Formosa agariphila KMM 3901: one gene and its partners. The protein of the gene in region 2 interacts with the protein of the main gene of each other region in a pairwise test. Links are inferred from orthologs where the notes say so. Each region holds a gene or a part of one and is shown on either strand. Other genes may lie near its edges.

Region 1 (2,824 bases), 2.3 Mb from region 2 along the record:
GAGTATAACTTTAATTTTTAGCACCTTATTTTTCTAAAAACACTTTACTTTCTTTAGAAAGATATTCTATTAATTGCATTTCTTGTCCAGATTCTAACAATTTTGAATCTATGTTTTGATCGACATAATTAATAAATTCTTCAACTTGTGAATTTGGGATTCCAAAATTTTCTGAAATAAATGAAAATGAGTATATACCTCGAAGCCCTAAACCTGCTTCAGTGTCCTTAATTATTTTTTGTTGTTTATTGTCTTTCTTTTTAAATAAAGGCTTTAAGAAGGTGTTCGCTATAGCTACAAAGTCCATACCGTTGTAAAACTCACCTTGATTTAAAATAGACATATCTGCTTCGGTATGATAATCTGCTGCAAATTCGTACGCGCCAATATCATCTATACCAAAGTTTATACTCTCTAAATCGGGCTTAAAGGTTTTAAATTTGTTTAAATCTTTAGACAATACCCCCGTTAATCCATAAGGCATAATAACCACTTCGTTTAAACGATTAATGTGTTCTACCAAAAACACGGTAAGTTGTTTATTTTCTACAATCTCTAAACTTATCTTTACTTCTATAGTATTGAATTGTAATGCAGAAATTTCAATAATATCTAACAAGCCGGCTTCTATTTTAAACTCTCCTTTAGCATCTGTAACTGTTCCTTTGTTAGAGGACGTATTGTATACGGTAACACCTTCAACGTCTTCTGTATCGGCAACAACCACGCGTCCCATTATCTGAACACGGTCAATAGTTTGAGCAGTTAATGTACCTATAGACGATAACAATAATAAAAATAGTAATGCTTTTTTCATATAATTCAATTTTAATTAAAGTTAACGACTTATCACCTTAAGAATTTATTAGAGGCATTTAAATTTTTGTTAAAACCATCTATTACTTAAATTTACAATAAAATATCGATGATGAAAAATATGATTATAGCAAGTACTTCTACAGTTTTTGGTAGTGGTTACTTAGAATATATATTAGATGATTTAAAATTGCACTTTAAAGCCGTTAAAACAATCCTCTTTATACCTTACGCTAGACCAAGCGGAATAACCCACGATGATTATACAGCTAAAGCAAAGGATGCCTTTTCTAAGATTAATATTAATGTTGAAGGCATTCATACCTTTAAAAACCCAAAAACTGCCATAGAACAAGCAGAAGCTATTTTTGTGGGTGGTGGTAACACTTTTGTTTTAGTAAGTCAGCTTTATAAAATTAAAGCAATAGAAGTTCTAACTGAAGTAGTACAAAACGGAACGCCATATTTAGGTACCAGTGCGGGAAGTAATATTTGTGGTTTAACCATGAATACGACTAACGATATGCCTATCGTATACCCGCCTAGTTTTAAAACTTTAGGTTTAGTTCCTTTTAATATCAATCCACATTATTTAGATTCAGATGTAAATAGTGAGCATATGGGTGAAACCCGAGAAACTAGAATCAAAGAATTTCTATGTTATAACACACAAACCGTTGTAGGATTAAGAGAAGGAAGTTGGTTGCAAGTACTTGGAGAATCTATAACTTTAAAAGGACCATTTCCGGCTAGAATTTTTAAACATGACCTTGCACCTTATGAAGTTGAAAGTGGTAAATTACTTGAGCATTTGACATAAAAAAAGAGCTTCATATTTCTATGAAGCTCTTTGAGCGAGAGACCGGGTTCGAACCGGCGACATTCAGCTTGGAAGGCTGACGCTCTACCAACTGAGCTACTCTCGCATTACCGGGTGCAAATATACAGATATTAAATAATAGTATCCAAGAAAATATTACATTTTTTTTACAAAATGATAACCTAGTATATTAAAGCCCTCATTATAGTAAAATTTATGCGAAGGATGGTTTTGTACGTATGTATTTAGCTCGACAGCTTCGTAACCTTTAGCTTTCGCATATGTATAAATCCAAGAAAATAATTGCTTACCAATACCTTTACTTTGGTACTCATCGTCTATATATACGTGATCCACTTCTATACTACGCCCGCTATAATGTCTTGTGCAGAACCATAATCCGCAAATTCCTATCAATGTTTCGTCATTAAAAACACCTATACATTCATAATTTTGACCAAACATTTCTGAAAACCGTTCAAATAAAAGCGCATCCGAATGTTTATTTTGGGTGAATTTCTGCATTAGCGGAAGAATTTTAGGTAATTCTTCTATATTAAGTTGTCGAAAACTAAGTTCAATTTTCATAAATACAAATAGGGTTTATAATTTTAGGGCGTAAAAATAATTAAGTTTGAATTGTAAATACTGAAACTAAGAAACAATATTAAACCTTTTTAATATTAATATTCTTAGATAGCGATACATCAATACTTGATTATTAGATTTTGATTTGTTAGTAATCATATTAACGCAAACCTTACACAAATACAAATAAAAGTAGAAGTCTATGATAACAGAAAATACACATCACGATATCACAGTCAAAACCATTACCACTCTAGACACATATACTGTAAGACAACCTATATTACGTCCAGGACGACCACTTAAAGACTGTGAATTTATAAATGATAATCATGCAGACACATTTCATTTAGGTTTATATAAAAAATCAAATTTAATTGGAGTAGTAACATTTATGAAAACTAACTCTGATTTGTTTCTAGAAGTAAACCAATATCAACTTCGTGGAATGGCTATTCTGGAAGAATTCCAAGGGTTACAATACGGGAATCTATTAATTAAAAATGGCGAGACTAAAATCCAATCTATACAAGCAGATTTAATCTGGCTTAATGCAAGAGAAACTGCTCTTAAGTTTTACCAGAGAAATGGTTATAAAAT
Region 2 (2,869 bases):
TGGCTAAAATAATTAGAACTGCTCTGCTCCAATCACGTTTTTTATATTCAACAGCTTTTCCAAGAAATTTATTCCAGAAATATTCAGTTAAAATATAGCCACCAAGCACATTTGCTAAAATTGCAAATTGTGGGTTTATGTTTAAAGTTGAAATTAAAGTGACAGGCACAAATAAGTAAAAACAGCTAAATATAATTACTTGAATCATACCTTGTCTATGGCCTACTTTCTTTAAATTAGAAATCAGCAATATACTTCCAATAAGCGTCGAAAATAAAATAGAAATCACTAAAATTAATTTCTTAGAATATAATTCGGGTAAAGGTTCAGTTTTGGTATTAATAGCGGTAAACGTTTCTGTAGAACCAGGAATATCTAATACGATTTTTTCAGTAGCTATGCTTCCCGCGGCCAAAGTACTATGTGCTGCATTTATAGCCTCTGTATTTACATCTCTGCTTTTTAAAATATCTAATGCTGTTAATCGCGCTTCGTCCGTGTAAGTATCTTCATTAAAACTAATGGCTTCAAGTTCGTCATTAGTCATTTTGTTAAATCGGTTTACAAATATATTATCGGTCATTTTATTGTTTAAAGGATTGTGTGTAAGAACTGCAAATTGCTTGCCAAAATATATGGTTAGCAAGACATACACGAGATAATTTCTATAAAGATAATACTATTTTTTTTTAATAGATAACATAAGGGTAAAACCTAATCTGTTAAAGTTGTTGGGTGTTGCAGTATTTCAAAAATAAAAAATGTCTGAAAACTTTTAAGTCAATCAGACATTCTTTTTTGGGCGTTACCCAAGGGGTCGCGCTTTTCGTTATATCTTTTTTAGCCATGTATTAAAGCTAAAAAAGGATGCCACTGCAATCGCTAACGCAACGGTTATTGTTTAGCAGTAAGTTCAGCAATTTTACAAATAACTTCTGTGGCTTTTATCATGCTTTCTACAGGAACGTACTCGTAACGTCCATGAAAATTATGTCCGCCAGCAAAAATGTTAGGACATGGTAAACCCATATAACTAAGTTGAGAGCCATCAGTACCACCACGAATGGCTTTAATGTTTGGTGTAATGCCAATTTGTTTCATCGCTTCTTCAGCAATATCTACAATATGCATTACAGGTTCCACTTTTTCCTTCATATTAAAATATTGGTCCTTTATTTCAACAGAAACCACCTGACGACCATATTGCATATTTAACTCGTCGGTTAACTTTTGCATCATATCTTTACGTGCTTCAAAATGACTCTTATCGTGATCACGGATAATATATTTTAAAACAGTACTATCTACTTCACCATTAATATCGGTTAAGTGAAAAAAGCCTTCGTAACCTTCTGTATGTTCTGGAGTTTCTAAGCGTGGTAACGAATTAATAAACTCAGTAGCGATATACATAGAGTTTACCATTTTACCTTTAGCGTAACCAGGATGCACAATTTTACCTTCTACAGTAACTACAGCTCCGGCAGCATTAAAGTTTTCGTATTCCAATTCACCAATTTCACTTCCATCCATGGTGTAGGCCCATTCCGCACCAAATTTTTCAACATCGAATTTATGCGCACCGCGGCCAATTTCCTCATCTGGAGTAAAGCCAACACGTATTTTACCATGCTTAAGTTCTGGATGCTGTACAAGATATTCCATAGCCGTAACTATTTCTGTAATGCCTGCTTTATCATCGGCACCTAAAAGTGTTGTACCGTCTGTAGTAATTAAAGTTTGGCCTTTATATAAAAGTAAGTCTTCGAAATAATCTGGAGATAAAATAATGTTTTGGTCCTTGTTAAGAACAATATCTTTTCCGTCGTAATTCTCCACAAATTGTGGTTTTACATTGGCTCCAGTAAAATCTGGAGACGTATCGAAATGAGAAATAAAACCTATGGTTGGTACATCGTGTTCTACATTACTAGGTAAAGTAGCCATAATGTATGCGTTTTTATCTATGCTTACATCTTCTAATCCTATTGCTTTTAACTCTTCTGCAAGGGCATTGGCTAAGTCCCATTGCTTTGCTGTACTTGGCGTTGTATTACTTTCTGGATCCGATTCGGTGTCTACAGTTACGTAGCTTACAAAACGGTCTATAAGGTGTTGTCTATTTATCATAAGGGCTAAGATTTTAAACAAAAATACTATTATTAATTATTTATGCTTTTTGAATTGTAGGATTTTTTAATTAAAAGTATTTTTGCATAAATAAGTCCAAAATGTATAAGTTATTAATTCGTCCTTTATTTTTTAGTGCTGACCCTGAAAAAGTACATCACTTTACGTTTTCAATGGTGAGATTCCTTTCTAAAATCCCTTTAATTCCAAGTGTTTTTAGAGCATTATTTGTTGTTGAAGACCAAAAATTAGAACGTGAAGTGTTCGGATTAAAATTTAAAAACCCTGTCGGGTTAGCTGCTGGTTTCGATAAAAATGCAGTGCTATATAACGAATTGGCTAACTTCGGATTTGGTTTTATAGAAATAGGAACAGTAACTCCAATTCCTCAAGCCGGAAACCCTAAAAAACGTATTTTCAGACTTATTGAAGACCAAGGTTTAATAAATCGTATGGGGTTTAATAATGAAGGTGTCGAGACTGCCATTACGCAACTTAAAAAGAATAAAGGTAAAATTCTTATTGGAGGAAATATTGGAAAAAATACTCAAACCACTCCAGAACACTATACCGCAGATTATGTGACTTGTTTTAATGCATTACATCCATACGTAGATTATTTTGTGCTAAATGTAAGTTGTCCTAATGTTGGGAGTCATGCAAAATTAAACGATAAAGATTATCTTCTAGAATTAATTAGTACGGTTAAAACAGCAAATAAAACGTTTGCTAAAGAAAA
Region 3 (3,058 bases), 2.3 Mb from region 2 along the record:
TGTAGACGATTTAAATCTTATTAAAGTGAATTAAAAGATAGCTTGTGTTATACTATATCCTAAATAAATTATTTTACGCATTACTAACATTGTTTGGTGTAGTTACAGTTATCTTCTTTTTATTTAATGTATTACCTGGAGACCCAGCACAAATGATGCTTGGGCAAAATGAAGACAGTGAACAATTAGCAATAATTAAGCACAAATACGGTTTCGATAAACCTTTAAATGTACAGTTTGGTTACTATTTAAATGATTTATCGCCAATATCTTTTCATTCGTCTAGCCCAGAAGATTACACCTTTTTACGCGACGGAAAATATAATGCCCTTCCTCTATTCCAATTAGGACATACCCGCGTAGTTCTTAAAACACCATATTTACGAGAATCTTTTACTAAACAAGGTAAAAAGGTAAGTAGTGTTTTAGCAGAAACCTTACCAAACACCTTTATATTAGCTGTAACAGCTATAATAATTGCTATACTAATTGGAGTTATATTAGGGATTGTCTCGGCATTATACAAAGACACTTTTATCGACAAAAGCATTCAGTTTTTAAGCACAATAGGTATGAGCGTCCCTTCTTTTTTTAGCGCTATTTTATTTGCTTGGTTTTTTGGATATCTGTTGCACAACTATACCCATTTAGAAATGACGGGAAGCCTATACGAATTAGACGATTTTGGTGAAGCCATGCATATTAAATGGAAAAATTTAATCTTGCCTGCTATTGTTTTAGGAATTCGTCCACTCGCTGTAGTTATACAACTGATGAGAAACTCGTTATTAGAAGTATTCAATCAAGATTATATTAGAACAGCAAGAGCCAAAGGCTTAACCGAATTTCAAATCATAAAAAAACATGCTATTAAGAATGCCTTAAACCCTGTTGTAACAGCAATTTCGGGTTGGTTTGCATCTATGCTAGCAGGAGCTGTGTTTGTAGAATACGTTTTTGGTTGGAATGGCTTAGGAAAAGAAATAGTAAACGCTTTAAACACTTTAGATTTACCTGTTATTATGGGATCTGTGCTCGTAATTGCACTTTTATTCATAATAATCAATATTTTTGTAGATATAGTATATGCTTGGTTAGATCCAAAAGTAAAACTTCAATAAATTTTAAGACTAAAATAATTATGAGAAAGAACATCGTTGCAGGAAATTGGAAAATGAACAATGATTTAGCACAAACAGAAACGTTGCTAACAGCATTAAAAAACAAAACAATAACATCTGATGCAGAAGTTATGATAGCACCAACGTTTACGAACCTTTGGTCTGCTTATAATACATTAAAAGATAACGCTATTGAAGTGATTGCACAAAACATGCACTTTGCAGAAAATGGAGCATATACTGGTGAAGTTAGCGCGAGCATGTTAAAAAGTGTTGGTGTTAAAACAGTAATTCTGGGTCATAGCGAGCGTCGTGCTTATTTTAATGAGACTGACGAATTATTAGCTAAAAAAGTAGATGCTGCATTAGCTAGCGACATGCGTGTAATTTTTTGTTTTGGGGAAGAACTAGCCGATAGAAAATCTGAAAACCATGAAGCGGTTGTGGGTAGCCAAATTAAGAATGCATTGTTTCATTTAGAAGCAGATGCTTTTAAAAATATTGTTTTGGCTTACGAACCTGTTTGGGCTATTGGAACTGGAGAAACAGCTAGTCCTGAGCAAGCACAAGACATGCACGCTTTTATTAGAAAAACTCTAGCAGACACTTACGGTGCAGACGTTGCCGACAGTGTTTCTATTTTATACGGAGGAAGTGTAAAGCCAGGAAATGCACAAGAAATTTTCTCTAAGCCTGATGTAGATGGAGGGTTAATTGGTGGAGCTGCATTAAACGCAGACGATTTCTTTGCCATTGTAAATGCTTTTTAAATTTACAACAACATATATACAAAAAAGAGGCTGTCTTAAATTAAGACAGCCTCTTTTAATAGATAATAAAAAATGTTTTAAATACCTATTTCGACTTGAAAACGTAAATACCAACTATCGGTATCAATAGTATTATTCAAAGTAAAATCTGTTTTAGTTAATTCTGCTTGAAGTTTTAAACTGTGCTCCCAAATGTATTTGGTAATTCCTAAACTGTATTGATTTGTTTCTGGCATCACTAAAGCCACATCATTATTCGGTTTTTGGTTAGAGTAGCGCCCTATAATTTCATAATTATTTGGAAAAATATAACTGGCTTGCGCATCGAATCCTTCTCCTGCAACTACATAACGAAACTCACTACTATCTTCTGGGTTATAAGTAATAGGGTTATCTGCCATTCGTTTCATATAAGCAGTTTGGAACGCCCAACCATTATACTTTACAATGGCGTCAAACAACAGAGAAGTTAAATCGCGTTGTTCGAACAAATCTAAACCTAAAGTACCTCGTGTTCTACGCGCACCTTCATTATAATGATAGACTCCAGAAAGCATTAGTTTTGGAGTTGGTTCGCGAGCTATATCACCTTCAAAAAAAGTTCCATTATCAGTAAATGCTCCAAACGGATACAATTCTAAACGTGCTGTGTATGCCAATCCTGTTTCTGGTAATTTAGTCCAATTTCGACCTTCTCCAGTAGAAATCGCTGTTTTTATATTGTATGAGAAATTGTCTGGTCTTTCATTTAAATAATACACTTGCAAACCAAAATCACGATCAATATTAAAACTCGCATTATTAATAGTACGGTCTGTTAATTGTAACGCTCCAGACGAGTTTATACGCTGTCTGTTACCCGGTAATTTTGTTTGTCCGAATCCAATATTCCAATGTTCGTTCGGGCGGTAAAACACAACCGCATCTCTAATAATATTAATATTATCGCCATCTTCAATCACACCCACATCTCCGGGAGCAAAAGACAACTGCACAACATATACAAATTTAGGATCTCCTACATAGCCATCAAATTTTAAACGCATACGTCTAACCATGGCTTCTACACCGTTTTTATCGGTTTCAGACTCGAGGTACGTCGCACGATTTTGCATTCTAAAGCGAATATTTAACTTAAAAATACTGTCTGGCGAGGTTAAACCTACC

The links. Proteins that work in one complex are often made in the same cells at the same time.
Region 1: the proteins of pepT (region 2) and pepE interact in binary tests that used the Escherichia coli proteins (3 or more experiments, as listed by UniProt). The link is inferred for Formosa agariphila KMM 3901 from one-to-one orthologs.
Region 3: the proteins of pepT (region 2) and tpiA interact in binary tests that used the Escherichia coli proteins (3 or more experiments, as listed by UniProt). The link is inferred for Formosa agariphila KMM 3901 from one-to-one orthologs.

The regions. Positions count from the first base shown.
Region 1 is NZ_HG315671.1:3,346,244-3,349,067, forward strand. Bases 29-2,782 are described here. They hold pepE (dipeptidase PepE), read left to right. Parts: upstream 29-928; coding sequence 929-1,636; downstream 1,637-2,782. Other genes in these bases: BN863_RS14020 (carboxypeptidase-like regulatory domain-containing protein), read right to left, coding at 29-817; BN863_RS14035 (GNAT family N-acetyltransferase), read right to left, coding at 1,793-2,161; BN863_RS14040 (GNAT family N-acetyltransferase), read left to right, coding at 2,427-2,782. Outside these bases: BN863_RS14015 (carboxypeptidase-like regulatory domain-containing protein), read right to left, coding at 1-24; more of BN863_RS14020, read right to left, coding at 26-28; more of BN863_RS14040, read left to right, coding at 2,783-2,824. UniProt on the Escherichia coli protein: Hydrolyzes dipeptides containing N-terminal aspartate residues. May play a role in allowing the cell to use peptide aspartate to spare carbon otherwise required for the synthesis of the aspartate family of amino acids.
Region 2 is NZ_HG315671.1:1,012,139-1,015,007, forward strand. Bases 13-2,811 are described here. They hold pepT (peptidase T), read right to left. Parts: upstream 2,131-2,811; coding sequence 895-2,130; downstream 13-894. Other genes in these bases: BN863_RS04395 (hypothetical protein), read right to left, coding at 13-583; BN863_RS04405 (quinone-dependent dihydroorotate dehydrogenase), read left to right, coding at 2,232-2,811. Outside these bases: more of BN863_RS04395, read right to left, coding at 1-12; more of BN863_RS04405, read left to right, coding at 2,812-2,869. UniProt on the Escherichia coli protein: Cleaves the N-terminal amino acid of tripeptides.
Region 3 is NZ_HG315671.1:3,262,687-3,265,744, forward strand. The notes cover bases 29-3,016. They hold tpiA (triose-phosphate isomerase), read left to right. Parts: upstream 29-1,141; coding sequence 1,142-1,891; downstream 1,892-3,016. Other genes in these bases: BN863_RS13615 (BT_3928 family protein), read left to right, coding at 29-34; BN863_RS13620 (ABC transporter permease), read left to right, coding at 45-1,121; BN863_RS13630 (porin), read right to left, coding at 1,969-3,016. Outside these bases: more of BN863_RS13615, read left to right, coding at 1-28; more of BN863_RS13630, read right to left, coding at 3,017-3,058. UniProt on the Escherichia coli protein: Involved in the gluconeogenesis. Catalyzes stereospecifically the conversion of dihydroxyacetone phosphate (DHAP) to D-glyceraldehyde-3-phosphate (G3P).